Regions from separate parts of the Streptomyces yongxingensis genome, predicted to be linked through region 2. Evidence: riboswitches for the same ligand, from Rfam matches in the RefSeq annotation. Region 2 holds a riboswitch; the other holds the start of a gene.
What was found. A riboswitch is a leader RNA that binds a small molecule or an ion and turns the genes downstream of it on or off. The one in region 2 is predicted to bind S-adenosylmethionine.
Positions count from the first base shown of each region.

Region 1: linked by a shared signal. The riboswitch ahead of ACZ6TD_RS06485 (hypothetical protein) and the one ahead of ACZ6TD_RS34030 (aminotransferase class V-fold PLP-dependent enzyme) in region 2 are both predicted to bind S-adenosylmethionine.

Region 1 is NZ_CM145717.1:1,622,659-1,630,275, reverse strand. It holds gene ACZ6TD_RS06515 (septal ring lytic transglycosylase RlpA family protein) at 77-499, shown strand; gene ACZ6TD_RS06510 (cell wall protein) at 513-1,148, shown strand; gene ACZ6TD_RS06505 (MauE/DoxX family redox-associated membrane protein) at 1,145-2,005, shown strand; gene ACZ6TD_RS06500 (ribonuclease BN) at 2,156-3,025, shown strand; gene ACZ6TD_RS06495 (Mut7-C RNAse domain-containing protein) at 3,204-3,947, shown strand; gene ACZ6TD_RS06490 (glutathione S-transferase C-terminal domain-containing protein) at 4,055-4,900, opposite strand; gene ACZ6TD_RS06485 (hypothetical protein) at 5,067-5,267, opposite strand; SAM riboswitch class IV at 5,246-5,393, opposite strand; gene ACZ6TD_RS06480 (PP2C family protein-serine/threonine phosphatase) at 5,511-6,656, opposite strand; gene ACZ6TD_RS06475 (Fpg/Nei family DNA glycosylase) at 6,741-7,529, shown strand; gene ACZ6TD_RS06470 (CU044_5270 family protein) at 7,593-7,617, opposite strand, start outside.
Region 2 is NZ_CM145717.1:7,936,159-7,943,775, reverse strand. It holds gene ACZ6TD_RS34040 (rhomboid family intramembrane serine protease) at 1-58, shown strand, start outside; gene ACZ6TD_RS34035 (Lrp/AsnC ligand binding domain-containing protein) at 55-336, shown strand; gene ACZ6TD_RS34030 (aminotransferase class V-fold PLP-dependent enzyme) at 804-2,228, opposite strand; SAM riboswitch class IV at 2,431-2,549, opposite strand; gene trpD (anthranilate phosphoribosyltransferase) at 2,780-3,853, opposite strand; gene qcrB (cytochrome bc1 complex cytochrome b subunit) at 4,032-5,669, opposite strand; gene qcrA (cytochrome bc1 complex Rieske iron-sulfur subunit) at 5,666-6,721, opposite strand; gene qcrC (cytochrome bc1 complex diheme cytochrome c subunit) at 6,718-7,527, opposite strand; gene ctaE (aa3-type cytochrome oxidase subunit III) at 7,597-7,617, opposite strand, start outside.

The DNA of each region.
Region 1 (7,617 bases), 6.3 Mb from region 2:
CCCGTGGCGACCGCGCCCGGCCCCGCAGATGATGGTGCTGCTCCGAGGGCGGGACCGAGGCCGGGAGGACGGTGCCATGGCGTGCGGATCGACCAAGCTCTGGAACGGCGAGGCCACCTGGTTCTGTTGTGGCAGCGCCTGGGGTCCGTGCGCCTCCGCGGGCGGCGGGGCGTGCGGCACCTGCCGGTCCAGCGCGCTGCAGGCCGCATGGCCCCACGCCTCCAAGGCGTGCTGGGACATCACCCGGCCGGACCTGTGCGGCGAGGACATACCCCGGCGCGGCTGCGGCTCGGTGATGAAGGTGCGCCATGACTGCTCGGGCGCGAGCGTCTGTGTCACCGTCAGCGACTGCGGCCCGCGTACCCGCAGCTTCTGCTCCGAGTCCACCTGCTGCGACGGGGTCTGCCGCACCAACCGGGTCATCGACCTCACCCCCGCCGCCTTCTCCGCCATCGGCAGCCTGAGCTCCGGCACCCTGCCGGTCTCCATCTTCGAATGAGGCGGGCCCGGCCATGAGCGCGTACCGAACCGGCGACCCCCTCGATCGCCGTCGCTTCCTCACCACCGCCGCCCTCCACGGCGCCACCGTCATCGGGGCGACCGCCCTGGGCGCCGTGGACGCCGACGCCGCCTTCGCCGCCCCGATACACCCCCTGGACCCCGCGGTCGCCGAGAGCGCCTTCGCCGAGGGGCGGATCACCGCGATCAACGACGACGTCCTGGAGGTCGCGGGCTCCTACGGCGACCACTCCCGGGTGCGGGTCACGGGCGCCACCAGCGTCTGGAAGGCACGGGCCACCACCGCGGCCGACATCGAGACCGGCGACGGACTCTACGCCCGCGGCGTCCCGCTGCCCGACGGCACCATCGCGGCCGACGCGGTGTGGGTCAACATCGTGAACCTCCACGCCACCATCCGCGGCATCGAGAAGACCCGGCTGCACCTCGCCCACGGGCAGCACGAGATCGTCGGCAACCTCATGGCGGAGACCACCAGCGCCGCGTACGGCACCGCCTCGCCCACCGCCGATCTGTCCCGGCTCACCATCGGGCAGAGCGCCCAGGTCCTGGGCGCGTGGCGGCCGTCCGACGGCTCCGTGGACCTCGTCCGGGTCGCGGTCGCCCCCGGCGCGGGGAGGCGGCGGTGAGCACCCTGGTCCGCGACCTCGCCCCGCTGGTGCTCGCCGGGGTGCTCGGGCCGGCCGGTGCGGGCAAGCTGTTCGGCCGGGGCACCGCCCGGCAGGCGCCGCGTACCGCGCTCGCGCGGCTGCTGCGCGACGGCGGCCGGGCCGCGCTCGCCCTCCGCGTCCTCGGCGCGGTCGAACTCCTCCTCGCCGCCGCGCTGCTGGCACCGCCCGTCACCCCGCTCCCGGGAGCGGCGGCCGCCCTCCTCGGCGCGGGCTTCATCGGCTATCTCGGATACGCCCGCGCCGCCGCGCCCGGCTCCTCCTGCGGCTGTACGGCCCGGCCGGACACCCCCCTCACCTGGCGCGCCTTCGCCCGCGCCGCCACGGTTCTCGCGGGCGGGGTCGCGGCGGCCCTGGCCCAACAGCCCTGGTGGACCGCGGCGGGCCGCCGTCCGGCCGCGGCGCTGTGCCTGGTCCTGGCCGCGGCGACGGCCCTGACGGCCCTCTCCGCCGATCCGGAGCGCCGCTGGCGGATGCCGCTGCGCCGACTGCGGCTGCGGATCACCGGGCATCCGCTCGCCGCGACCGGAGCGCGGACGGCGGTCCCGGTCGCCGCGACCGTCGAACTGCTGGAGCGCTCGCGCGCCTGGCAGAGCGTCTCCCGCGTGGTGCGCTCCGCGCTGCTGGACCACTGGGACGACGGCGGCTGGCGCATCCTCCAGTTCGCCGGGGTGTACGGGGGCGGCCCGGCCGCGAGGCCCGTGCTGGTGCTCTTCGCGGTGGACGCCGGGGCCAGCCTGGACACGGTGCGCGAGCCCGCCGTCCGGGTCAGCGTCATCGACGCGGACAGCGGGGCCCCGGTCATGGCCACGGCGTGAGGCCCGCCGAGCGGGCACCGACGGCCGCCCGGACACCGCACGCGTGTTCCGGCGGCATGCACGGCGGAGCTCCCGGCGGAACGTCACCACCCCGCGTAGCCTGGACGGCACTGCCCAGGTCGAGCCGGTGGCGTGGGTAGGGGAGTGGCTATGTCCGAGAATCGGTCCGCGTTCGGCTCCCGGGGGCCCAGGTCCTGGTCCTGGTGGCGGCGGCTGGAGGACACGTTCCACCGGTCCGCGATGGGACGCGGATGGCGCCGGGGCAGCGAATTCGAGCTGCTGCACCGTGCGATGGGCTTCGCCGCCCTGGGCTTCCTCACCCTGGTGCCCCTGCTGATCGTGGTCGCCGCGGCCGATCCGGTGAACCGGCTCGGCTTCGCCCAGTGGCTGGCCGAGGGCCTCGGGCTCACCTCGACCTCGCGGGACGAGGTGCAGCGGCTGTTCGCCCCGCCCAAGCAGGCGCTGGAGTCCACCACCGCCTTCGGTCTCGCCATGCTGGCCATCTTCGGAGTGCGCTTCGGCACGGTGCTCCAGGTCGGCTACGAGAAGGTGTGGGAGCTGCCGGCCGGCCGCTGGCACACGGTCTGGCGCCATCTGGTGTGGCTCGTGGTGCTGATCTGCTATCTGCTGCTCTCCGCCCATCTGGCGCCCGGTGTCTCCCGGGTGCTGGTGGCGGTGGTGGGCACGGTGCTGTTCTTCTGGTGGTCGCAGCGGCTGCTGCTGGGCGGGCGGATCAGCTGGGGCGCCCTGCTGCCCGGCGCGCTGGCCACCAGCGTCGGGCTGCTGGGGCTGCGGGTCTTCTCCCAGCTGGTGTTCTCCCCGCTGATCGCCTCCAGCACGGTCTCCTACGGCCCGGTCGGCACCGTCCTGGTCGTCCAGTCCTGGCTGGTCGGCGTCGGCTACGTGGTCTTCGGCGGTGCGCTCGTCGGGCGGGTGCTGCACGAGGACTACCTGCGGATGGTGGCATGGCGCCGCAAGCGGCGCCGCGACCGGGCCAAGGCGGCCGCGCCGCCGGAGTGACGCCCCGGCCCGCTCGAAGTGGCCCGCGAACAGCGGCTGCTCCGGTCTGCGTAGCCGCCACGCGGGTGTACGTCCACGACGCGCGGGACGGCGGGCCTGCTCGAATACACGGACACGCGGGTGCTCTGGTCCCGAAACGCCGTCGCCCCGGGTCGGGGGCGCCTGGCATGCTGGCGGTGTGAATGGACCCGAGATCCACGTCAGCCTCGCCCCTGAGCTGCGCTTCTTCGCCGTTCCCGAGCGGCGCCGCCCCTGGACGGCCGTCGTCACCGACGGCGTCTCCACCCTCGGCCATGTGGTCGAGTCGCTCGGGGTCCCGCTCACCGAGGTCGGCGGGCTGCTGGTGAACGGCGAGGAGACCGCCGTCTCGCATGTGCCGGGCGCCGGGGAGACCGTGGAGGTCCACCCGGTCGTCCGCCCGCAGCGGGTGCCGGGCGCGCCGCTGCGCTTCCTGCTCGATGTGCACCTGGGCACGCTCGCGCGGCGGCTGCGGCTGCTGGGCGTGGACGCCGCGTACGAGAGCGAGGACATCGGCGACCCCGAGCTGGCCGCGCGCTCCGCCGCCCAGCGGCGGGTGCTGCTCTCCCGCGACCGGGGGCTGCTGCGCCGCCGCGAGCTGTGGGCCGGGGCCTATGTCTACAGCGACCGGCCCGATGAGCAACTGCGCGACGTCCTCGGACGGTTCACCCCGAGCCTGGCGCCCTGGACCCGCTGTACCGCCTGCAACGGGCCGCTGGAGGACGCCGACAAGGAGACGGTCCGGGAGCAGCTCCAGCACGGCACCCGGCGCACGTACGACGTCTTCGCGCGCTGCACGGTCTGTGAGCGGGTCTACTGGCGCGGTGCCCACCACGCCCGTCTGGAGGCCATCGTGGCCGGGGCGATGGGCGAGTTCGGCGACGCCCGGGCCGCGCTGTCCTGAGCGCCGGGCCGTTCGCCGCGACGCCGAGCGGCGCTGACGGACGCGGCGCGGGCACTGGAAGTCGTGTCCGCCCGCGGCGAGTCCCATGATCGACCCGCGCCGGCCTCTCAGGACACCTCGTCCTGGGCGGCCTCCGGAAGCGTGGTGTGGAAGGCCGGGTGGGCGTGCAGCCGCCGCACATAGGCGCGCAGATGCCCATGGCGGGAGACCCGGTCGGCCGCGTCGGCGTCCAGGAGAGGCCGGTGCTCGGTGTCCAACTGGACGAGGGCCACCCACAGGTCCACATCGGCGGCGGTCAGCTCCTCGCCCAGGGCGTACGGCGCGGCCGTCAGCCCGCGGTCGAGCCGGCCGAGGGCGGTCAGCAGCCGCTCCAGCGCCGCGTCCCGGCACTCCGCCTCGGATGCCGTCCCGGCCTGCCGGGCGGCGTGGGTGACGTCCGCGTCGAGAAGGTCCCGGAGGGCGTCGATGTCCGGGGCGAGGGCCGCCGGGCGCAGCCGGGGGCGTCCGGTTCCGCCGTCGTCGCTCAGATGGCCGGCGAGGTCACGCAGGATGTCGGGCGTGTGATTGCTGACGACACGTCCGGTCCAGCCGTCGCACAGCGCGGGCGCGTCCACCGGTCCGTTGTAGCGGTGCCAGGTGGCCTCGTACGCCCCGCGCAGTGCGGCGTACGCCTCGGGGGTGTCGTCCGGGAGCCCGACGAGGGTGGTGGCCACGGTGTCCCGCAGCCCGAGCAGATCGAGGGTGATGGAGACGCGCAGTGAGAGCGGACAGCTCGCGGAGAGATAGAGCCGATAGCGATGCGGCACCGGATAGAAACCACCGGCGAGGTCGACGCCGATGCGGCTGCGGAAGCGGTGCGGTGGCGCGGGCGGGGCGATCCGGGGGCGGGGTGAGCAGGGGTCGGGGTCGAGAAGAGCGGCAGGACCTGAACTGACCGGAAACGTCTCGGACATGGCTCTCCAAGGCAGTGACGAAAAGCCCCGGCCCCGCCGGTTGAGGGCGGCGCCGATGGCGCGACGGAAGGGAAGCCCGCGCGGGGCACCCGCCGGGACGGGGCCGGGACACACCCGACCCCCGGCGCGCGGGCCGCGCTCGGTGACCGTGTCGACTCGGGCCGACTCAGACGGCTGGACTGGAGGCGCTGCAGATGCGCAGCAGATCGATGTGCAGCCGCCTGGTCAGGAGGCGGAGCCGGCGGAGCGGGGACCACGGCCGGGGACGCCGACGGACGCCGTCCCCGTGGCTGTCGGTCCTGGGCATCTCCACCGATCCCATCATCCGGGGCTCGCGGGGCAGCGAGACCGCGCTTGTCCCGTCCACGCCGACGGAACCTGGTCGTCACCCGGGGGCACCCCGTCGCGGGAGAAGGGTTGCCTGTCAACGAGCCGGGGCCGATGACCCACCTGAGCGGGGAGTTCCGCACGGTGGGCGCTGACAATCGTGACCGTCCCTGACAGTGTCGTCGCGCTCCGCGAGGGCGTCAACCCATGCCGGAGTGGCCAACGTCGGCCGACGGTACGTACGGCGCCCTGGCACAACCGGCTCGGAGGGGGCGCGACCGGGTCAGCGGAACGGCCGGTCCGCGCCGTCGACGGCCCGCTCGACGAGGACCATGGCCGCGTCGTCCGTCAGCCGTCCCTCGGTGTGCCGGACCAGGGCGTGGCGCAGCCGGTCCAGGTACTCGGACGGGGTGGCGCAGTCCAGCGTCTCCATGGTCCGGTGCAGCGGAAAGAACTCGTCGCAGTTGTTGCGGGCCTCGACCACCCCGTCGGTGTGCAGCAACAGCCGGTCACCGGGCAGGAACGGAAAGGTCTCGACGCCGATCGCGGGAGGGCCGAGGAACTCCTCGAGGCCGAGCGGTGGCAGCGGGCGGGCCGGGTCCAGGGAGCGCACCTTGCGCTCGCGCATCACCAGGGGCGGCGGATGGCCGCGGTTGATCAGCTGGACCAGCGACTCGTCGGTCACCTGGGCGAGGAGCACGGTGACGAACTGCTCCTCCAGCTCCCGCGGATCCTGTAGCTGGGAGCGGTCCAGCAGCTCGTACTCGCGCGCCAGCGCGGCCGCACAGCGGTGCATCACCTCGGCGAGGTCCTGCTCGTAGTGCACCGCCTCCCGGAAGGCGCCCACGACGGCCGCGGCGGACCGCACCGCGGCCAGCCCCTTTCCCCGTACATCGCCGACGATCAGCCGCACTCCGTAGCGGGTGCACATCGCCTCGTAGAGGTCCCCGCCGATCTGCGCGCCGCGCTCGGCCGCCAGATAGACGCTGGCGGTGTTCACCACGCCCATCCGGGCGGGCAGCGGCCGCAGCACCACGTTCTGGGACACCTCGGCGATCCGGCGGATATGGGCCAGCTCGCGGTCCCGGCGCAGCCGCACCGCGCTGGTCGCCACGCTCGCCACCGCCACCACCAGCAGGGCCAGCAGATTCGTGTACACCTGCGGGGCGCCCCAGGCGTCGTTGTGGATGGCGGTGATCGCGCTGACCACGCCCGCCAGCACCGCCACCCCGACGGTGCCGACCGGCCCCATGGTCACCGCCGCCAGCGCCGGCGCCGGGGAGAGCAGGGGGCCGGTGTAGAGGGTGTGCGCGGGGGAGAGCTCGATGCCGAGCACCGCCGCCAGGACCAGGAACGGCAGACACCGTGTGATCGCGAACAGCGTCTGGCTGCGACCGCTCACCCCAGGGGCGGCGCGCATGAATCGCATAATTCGGACTTTATCCGATGAAGACCCACGAACGGGGGTGCTCTCCGCAACGCGCGACGGAAGCCCCGGGCGTAGCCTGACGCTATGCCCGAGCTTCCGGACGTCGAGGGGTTCCGGCGGACGCTGGCCTCCTGCGCCCAGGGCCGCCGCGTCGAGCGGGCGGAGGTGGCCGATCCGGGGGTGCTCCACGGGGTGACCGCGCAGCGGCTGAAGCGCGACCTCAAGGGCCGCCGCTTCGCGGCGCCGCGCCGCCACGGCAAGTGGCTGATCGCCCCCACCGACGGACCCACGGTCGTGCTGCACTTCGGCATGACCGGGCGGCTGGTCTGCGGGGCGGACTCCGAACCGGCCGGCCGGTTCCAGCGCGTCGCCTTCGACCTCGACGACGGCCACCGCCTCGGCTACGAGGACCAGCGCAAACTCCAGGGCATCTGGCTCGCGGCCACCGACGACGACATCGACCGGATCATCGGCGATCAGGGCCCGGACGCGCTCTCGCTGGGCCGGGTCGAGCTGGACCGGCTGCTGGAGGGGCGGCGCGGACGCGTCAAGGCCACGCTGACCGACCAGGCCGTGATCGCCGGACTCGGCAACCTGCTCGGCGACGAGATCCTGTGGCACGCCCGGATCCATCCGCGGCGGCCGGCGAACGCGCTGACCGACGACGAGCGCGATCGGCTCCACACCGCGCTGCGCGAGGTGCTGCGCGCCTCGGTACGGGCGGGGCGGGTGCCGGACGACCCGGACTGGCTCACCGGGCGGCGCGACGATCCGGATCCGCACTGCCCCCGCTGCGGCAATCCGCTGCGCCGCGGCCGGATCGCGGGGCGGACCAGCCTGTGGTGCCCCCACTGCCAGCGGGAGGACGCCTGACGGCCGACCGGGCCACCCGTACCCCCTCCGCGTCCCGCCCGCCTCTCCCGACGTGGCCGGTGGTCAGGAGATGTAGGCCGTGTAGGAC
Region 2 (7,617 bases):
GCGGAGGGCTAGAGTGGGCGGCGCAGCCAGGGCCAGTGAGGGAGAAAGCCAGCCGTGATCACTTCGATCGTGCTCATCAAGACCAACGTGGACCAGATCCCGGAGACCGCCGAGAAGATCGCCGCGCTGGAGGGTGTGAGCGAGGTCTACTCGGTCACCGGCGCGCACGATCTGATCGCGATGGTGCGGGTGGCCCGGCACGACGACCTCGCGGACATCATCACCGGTCAGATCAGCAAGCTGCCGGGGGTGGCCTCGACCGAGACCCACATCGCCTTCCGGACGTACTCCCAGCACGACCTGGAGGCGGCGTTCGCGATCGGCCTGGACGGCTGAGGGTGTCCGGCGGCGCGTGACGCCTGCGGCGGGCCCACGCGGCGGAGCCGCATATCGATGCTGCCCCTCCCCGCCCCTTCCCACAACTGGGGCTCCGCCCCAGACCCCGGCCGGACAATCCGGATGCGCGCGGACGCCCGCGCCACCCACGACAACGACGACCACCTCCTCACCCCCGCGGAAACCGGGGCTCGCCCCAGGCCCCGGCCGGGCCGACCCGGATGCGGTCATCCGCCACGTAGGCGCGCAGACGCGGCCAGCCCGCCGGGGCGGGCATTCGCGCCCTCACCGCCCGCCCCGCGGGCACTCTGGCCCCTGCCCTCACAGGGCGGTCAGCTGATCGCGGGGTCCAGGGGCGGAGCCCCTGGTTGCGGGAAGGGGCGGGGAGGGGAAAGAACCCCCGGACACCCCGCAGGGTCCGGCGCTCCCGAACTCTTGGCCCAGGGGCCCACGAGGCCCGTTGGGCCTCAGCCGCGGTCGGGGACGCAGCGGCCGTCCTCCGTGCGGTAGCTCCACCGGGCGCCGTCGCGCACCAGCTCCTTCACGGCGCCCACGAACCGCTCCACATGCTCGTCCGGGGTGCCCGCCCCGAAGCTGACCCGGATCGCGTTCAGCGACCGCTCCCCCGGCGCGGCCTCGGGCGCCCCGCACTCGCCCGGCTCGTCGGGCTCGCTGTCCAGCAGGGTGCGGACCAGCGGGTGGGCGCAGAACAGCCCGTCGCGTACGCCGATGCCGTACTCCGCGGAGAGCGCGGCCGCGAAGTGGGAGCTGTTCCAGCCCTCCACCACGAACGACAGCACGCCGACCCGGGGGGCCTCGTCGCCGAAGAGCGAGAGCACCCGCACCTCGGGCACCTCGGCCAGCCCCGCCCGCACCTTCTCGATCAGCTTCCGCTCACGGGCGACCAGGCCCTCGAAACCGGCCTCGGTCAGCGCCTTGCAGGCCGACGCGATCGCGTAGACGCCGATGACGTTCGGCGAGCCCGCCTCGTGCCGGGCGGCGGTGGTGTGCCACTCGACGTCGACGCCGCCGTCGTCCCTGCGCGTCACCTTACGGCTGGCGCCGCCGCCCGCCAGATACGGCCGGGCCTCCCGCAGCCAGTCCGCCCGCCCGGCCAGCACCCCGGCCCCGAAGGGCGCGTACAGCTTGTGCCCGGAGAAGGCCACCCAGTCGACGTCCGCCTCCGCGATGTCCACGGGGTGGTGCGGGGCAAGCTGCGCGGCGTCCAGGACGATACGGGCGCCGTGGGCGTGCGCGACCGCGGCCAGCTCGCGCACCGGCCACAGCTCGCCGGTCACATTGGACGCGCCGGTCACGCAGACCAGCGCCGGGCCCCCGGCGCGCCCCGCGAGCGCCTTCTCCAGCGTCTCCACCGCCTGCCGTGGGGAGCGCGGGGCGCTGAGGTAGCGAACGGTGACGTCCTCCCGCTGCTCCCACGGCAGCAGCGAGGCGTGGTGCTCGGTCTCGAAGACGAAGACCTCGGTGCCCCGGGGCGCCACGGCGGCCAGGAGGTTGAGCGAATCGGTGGTGGAGCGGGTGAAGACGACCTGGTCGTCCTCGCGGCAGCCGAGGAAGGCGGCGACGTCCTTACGGCTGTTCTCGAAGAGGTCGGTGGACAGCTGCGAGAGGTAGCCGGCCCCGCGGTGCACGCTGCCGTAGTAGGGCGCGTAGGCGGCGATGTCGTCCCAGACCCGCCGCAGCGCGGGGGCGCTGGCGGCGTAGTCGAGCGCCGCGTAGGTCACCTCACCGCCGGTGACCAGCGGCACCAGGACGTCGCTGCCCAGCACGGGCAGCGGCTCACAGGCGGCGACAGCGGTGGTGGAGGCGGAGGCGGAGGCGGAAGCGGTGGCGGAAGCGGAGGCGGAGGCGGTGGCAGCAGGGCGCTCGGACATGGCGAAGTCTCCCGAAAGGGTCGAATGAATGCGTGACGCGCACGGAAACGGAGGCGGCGAGCCAGCCGTAAGGGCGCGGAAAATCGCTCGACGCACGGCCGCACCGTGCGGAGCACATTGAGGAGAGACGGGCCGCTCGGCCCTAGCGCATTCGCTGCATCACGGAAGAACTCCCTCGACCACCAGGACCCCTAGTGCGAGGGGTCCGCGCTTGCCGCCGGCCTCGCTGCCTGGCGGCCTGGTCATCACCCGGGGCACCCCGCCACGGACGGAGGGTTGCCGGACAGCGGGCCGGGGCCGTAGTCGCTGTCGCTCGTGACCTGGGCAGGAGTATGCCATGTCAGGCGCCGGCGCCCATGCCCTGTCCGCATCCCGGACAGACCATGGGCGCCGTAAGGAGTTCACCGGACAGGGGCAAGTCGGCTGCGGTTCGGCGGCGCCCTGAAGGGGCGCTGGGCCGTGTCGATGTGCGGCTCCGCCTCGTGGGCGCGACCAGCCACGACGGCGCCGCAGACCGTCGACGACATATCAGACCACTCTCAGCGGAGCGCTCAGGCGTGGGTGGCCCGGACCCATCGCTCCAGGACGTCGCGCGCCGCGCCCGAGTCGATCGACTCGGCGGCCCGCGCCACACCCGCCCCGATCCGGTCCGTCAGGGGCTTGTCCCCCGGCTCCCGCTCGAGCGCCACCAGCGCCGCCGCCGAGTTCAGCAGCACCGCGTCCCGGACCGGGCCCCGCTCGCCCGCCAGCAGCCGGCGGGCCACATCGGCGTTGTACGAGGCGTCCGCGCCCCGCAGGGCCTCCACCGGGGCCCGCTCGACGCCCACGTCCCGGGGGTCGAAGGTCTCCTGGCGCACGGCGCCGTCCCGGACCTCCCACACCTGGGAGGTCGTGGTCACGGTGAGCTCGTCCAGCCCGTCGTCGCCCCGGACGACCAGCGCTGAGGAGCCCCGCTCGGCCAGCACCCCGGCGATGATGGGCGCCATACGGGCATCGGCGACCCCGGTCGCCTGGCAGGTGACCTTCGCCGGGTTGGTCAGCGGGCCGAGCAGGTTGAACGGGGTGGCGACGCCCAGCTCGCGCCGGGCCGAGGCGACATGACGCAGCGACGGGTGGAACTTCACCGCGAAGCAGAAGGTGATCCCCGCCTCCTCCGCGACCTCGACCACCCGCTCGGGGGTGATGTCCAGATTGACGCCGAGCTTCTCCAGCACGTCGGAGGCGCCGCTGGCGGAGGACGCGGCGCGGTTGCCGTGCTTGACCACCCGCGCGCCGGTACCGGCGACGACCAGCGCGGACATGGTGGAGATGTTGACCGTCCTGGCGCGGTCACCGCCGGTGCCCACGATGTCCACGGTCGCCCCGGGCACCTCGATCACCCTGGCGTGCTCGTACATGGCCCGCACCAGACCGGCCACCTCGGAGACCGTCTCGCCCTTGGCACGCAGCGCGATCGCGAAACCGGCGATCTGCGCGTCGGTGGCCTCGCCCCGCATGATCCGGTCCATGGCCCAGGCGGTGTCGTCGGCATCGAGGTCCCGGCCGGCGATCAGCGAGCTGAGTACGTCCGGCCAGGTGCGGGCCGTCGCGGTGCTGTCGCCTCCGGCGGGGGTCACAACGTCCATGGTCCGCTCCTGGATCCGTGGGGGTGGGCAGGGAAGGGGTCCGCGCACTTCAGCGGCCCGTCGCAAGCCTATCGGCAGCACGGCCGGGGCCCCGGCCGGACCGTGTGGTCCGGGCCGGGGCCCTGGTGGTGTGGCGTCGCTGTAGGAAGAAACCGGTCGCTGAAGGGGTACCGGGAGATCAGTGGTGGCCGTGGCCGCTGGTGATCTCGTGGTACTCCTCGCGGGTCGGCTTCGGAATGACGTTGTTCTCGCCGTAGTAGCCCTTGGAGAGCTTCGAACGGAGCTTCTGAGAACGCTTTATCTTCCGCTTGACCCCGTTCTCGTCGACCTCCGGGCCGATCTCGTAGGGCTCGGGCTGCTCGTGCTGGGTGAGCGTGTGCAGCTGCTCCTGCGCGAGCGGCTCGTGGACCTCGATGAACTCACCGTGCGGCAGCCGCTTGATGATGCCGGTCTCACGGCCGTGCAGCACCTTGTCCCTGTCGCGCCGCTGGAGGCCGAGGCAGATCCGCTTGGTGGCGATGAACGCCAGGACCGGGCCCACGAAGAAGGCGATCCGCACGAACCACGTGATCGAGTTGATCGACAGGTGGAAGTGGGTGGCCCACAGGTCGTTACCGCCACCGACCAGCATCACGAAGTACGCGGTCATCCAGGCGACACCGAAGGCCGTACGGGTCGGGGCGTTGCGCGGGCGGTCCAGGATGTGGTGCTCACGCTTGTCGCCGGTGATCCAGGACTCGATGAACGGGTAGAGCCCGATCGCGAACAGGACCAGCGGGAAGAGCACGATCGGGATGAACACGCCCAGGACGAGCGTGTGGCCCCAGGCGGTGATCTCCCAGCCGGGCATCACACGGACCAGACCCTCGGCGAAGCCCATGTACCAGTCGGGCTGGGCGCCGGTGGACACCTGGTCGGGCCGGTAGGGGCCGATGGTCCAGATCGGGTTGATGGTCGCGATCGCGGAGATGACCGCGATCACACCGAAGACCAGGAAGAAGAAGCCGCCCGCCTTGGCCATGTAGACCGGCAGCAGAGGCATGCCGACGACGTTCTTCTCGGTCTTTCCGGCCCCGGGGTACTGCGTGTGCTTGTGGTAGAAGACCAGGATCAGGTGCGCCACCAGCAGGCCGAGCATGATGCCCGGCAGCAGCAGGACGTGGACCGGGTAGAGCCTCGCGATGAGGTCCGTGCCGGGGAACTCGCCGCCGAAGACGAACATCGAGATGTAGGTGCCGACCACCGGGATCGACAGGAACACACCCTCGATGAACCGCAGACCGGTGCCGGAGAGCAGGTCGTCGGGGAGCGAGTAGCCGGTGAAGCCGGTCAGCATGCCGAGGAAGAACAGCAGGAAGCCGAACAGCCAGTTGATCTCACGCGGCTTGCGGAACGCACCGGTGAAGAACACGCGCATCATGTGCGTGAACATGCCGGCGAGGAAGACCAGCGCGGCCCAGTGGTGGATCTGCCGGATGAGCAGACCGCCCCGCACCTCGAAGCTGATGTCGAGGGTCGACTGGAACGCCTCGGACATCCGCACGCCCTGCATCGGGACGTACGGGCCCTCGTAGGTGACCTCCGCCATGCTGGGGTGGAAGAACAGCGTCAGGTACACACCCGTGAGGATGATGATGATGAAGCTGTAGAGGCAGACCTCGCCCAGCATGAAGGACCAGTGGTCCGGGAAGATCTTGCGCATATTGGCCTTGGCCAGGCTGTAGATGCCCAGCCGGCCGTCGGCCCAGTCCGCGACGCGCTCACCCGCGGGCGCTTTGCCCCGGCGCTGCGCGGCGCTGTCGCTTGTAGTACTCATCCGCGCTCCCAGTAAGCAGGACCGACGGGCTCCGAGAAGTCGCCCATGGCTTCGAGGTACCCCTGGTCGTTGGCCCTGATCCGCAGCTGCGGCAGCGCGTGACCGGCCGGACCGAAGATCACTCGGCCACCGTCGGAGAGGTCGAAGGTCGACTGGTGGCAGGGGCACAGGACGTGGTGCGTCTGCTGCTCGTAGAGGTTGATCGGGCAGCCGACGTGGGTGCAGATCTTGGAGAACGCGACGATGCCCTCGTGCGACCAGTCCAGTTCGCGCTTGTCCTTGATGTTCTCCGGCTGGAGCCGGACCAGCATCAGGGCCGCCTTGGCGATCTCCGTCTGGAAGTCGTGCTGCTCCTCGCTCATGCCCTCGGGCATGGCGAAGGTGAGCGAACCCACGGAGATGTCCTCGGGGCGCAGCGGCTGCATGGTGTTGTAGTTGAGCAGCTTCTTGCCCTTGGCCCACTTGGTGTGCCGGAGCTTGGTGCCGGGCATCGGGCCGAGGTCGCGCAGCAGCACGACGCCGGAGAGCGGCACCAGCGCGAGCGCGCCGAAGAGGGTGTTGCGGGCCAGCTTGCGACGGCCGAAGCCGGACTCCTTGGCGCCGGCGGCGAAATCCTCGAGGACCTTCGACTTCACCTCGGGGCTGGCCTCGATGGGGTGGCGCTCGTCGGCGATCTCCACATCGGACATCAGGGTGCGGGCCCAGTGGACCGCGCCCGCGCCGATGGTGAACAGCGCGATGCCGAGCGTCAGCCCCAGCGCGAAGTTCAGCGCGCTGATGTGCCCGATCGGGAAGACGTAGATGTACTTGTCGACCGGGAGTGCCACATACGCGGCGATGAAGGCGATCGTGGCCAGCATCGAGACCGTGAAGAGCATTGCGACGGTGCGCTCGGAGCGCCTCGCGGCCCGCTCGTCGATGTCCTGCTTACGGTGCTCGTGCGGGGGCAGCCCCGGGTCGGCGAACGGGTCCTCGGCCGGCCTTACGGCGCTCCCGGCCCCCCGCCCTTCCGGCAGCTTGTCTTCTGCTTCTGAAATCTCGTGGCTACTCATGACTTCTTGGCCTTTGCGGTCCGGGCGGCGACCCAGATGGTGAGGACGATCATCGCGCCCATGCCGAAGACCCAGCCGAACAGACCCTCGCTCACCGGGCCGAGCCCGCCGAGCTCAAGACCACCGGGGGTCTTGCTCTTGTCGCTGTTGACCGTGTCGAGGTAGGCGATGATGTCCTGCTTGTTCTTCTCCGGCATCACGGTGTCGGGGAAGGAGGGCATGTTCTGCGGGCCGGTCTGCATGGCCTCGTAGAGATGCTTGGGGCTGACCCCGTCGAGAGCCGGCGCGAACTTGCCGTTGGTGAGGGCACCACCCTTACCGGCGAAGTTGTGGCACTGCGCGCAGTTCGTACGGAAGAGCTCCCCGCCCTTCGCGACGTCCGCGCCGTCCGGGCTGTACTGGCTCTTGGTGGGCGTCACCGGACCCGCACCGAGCGAGGCGATGTAGGCGGCGAGCTGCTCGATCTCGGCGTCCGAGTAGATCTTCTTCTTCTTCGGCACCTGGGCGCCCGGCTGCTGCGCCGGCATGCGGCCGGTGCCGACCTGGAAGTCCACGGCGGCGGAGCCGACGCCGACCAGGCTCGGGCCGTCAGAGGTCCCCTGACCGCCCGTGCCATGGCAGCTGGCGCAGCCGACGGCATAGAGCTTCTTGCCCTCCTCGATGGCGAGGGACTGGGCGGAGCTGTCGTCGGCCTTCGCCTCGCTCGGCGAAAACGCGGCGTACAGCCCCCCAGTGACCGCCAGCGCGAAGAGTAGGACGACGAGCGCAGCCAGCGGATGGCGCCGTCGTGCGGAGAGCTTTTTCACGGATTACCCCGGTGTCAGGATCTTCTGCGTCGATGCTGTTAAGGACGTGGTTCCGGTGCGGTGACCGGCTTACTTGATCATGTAGATCGT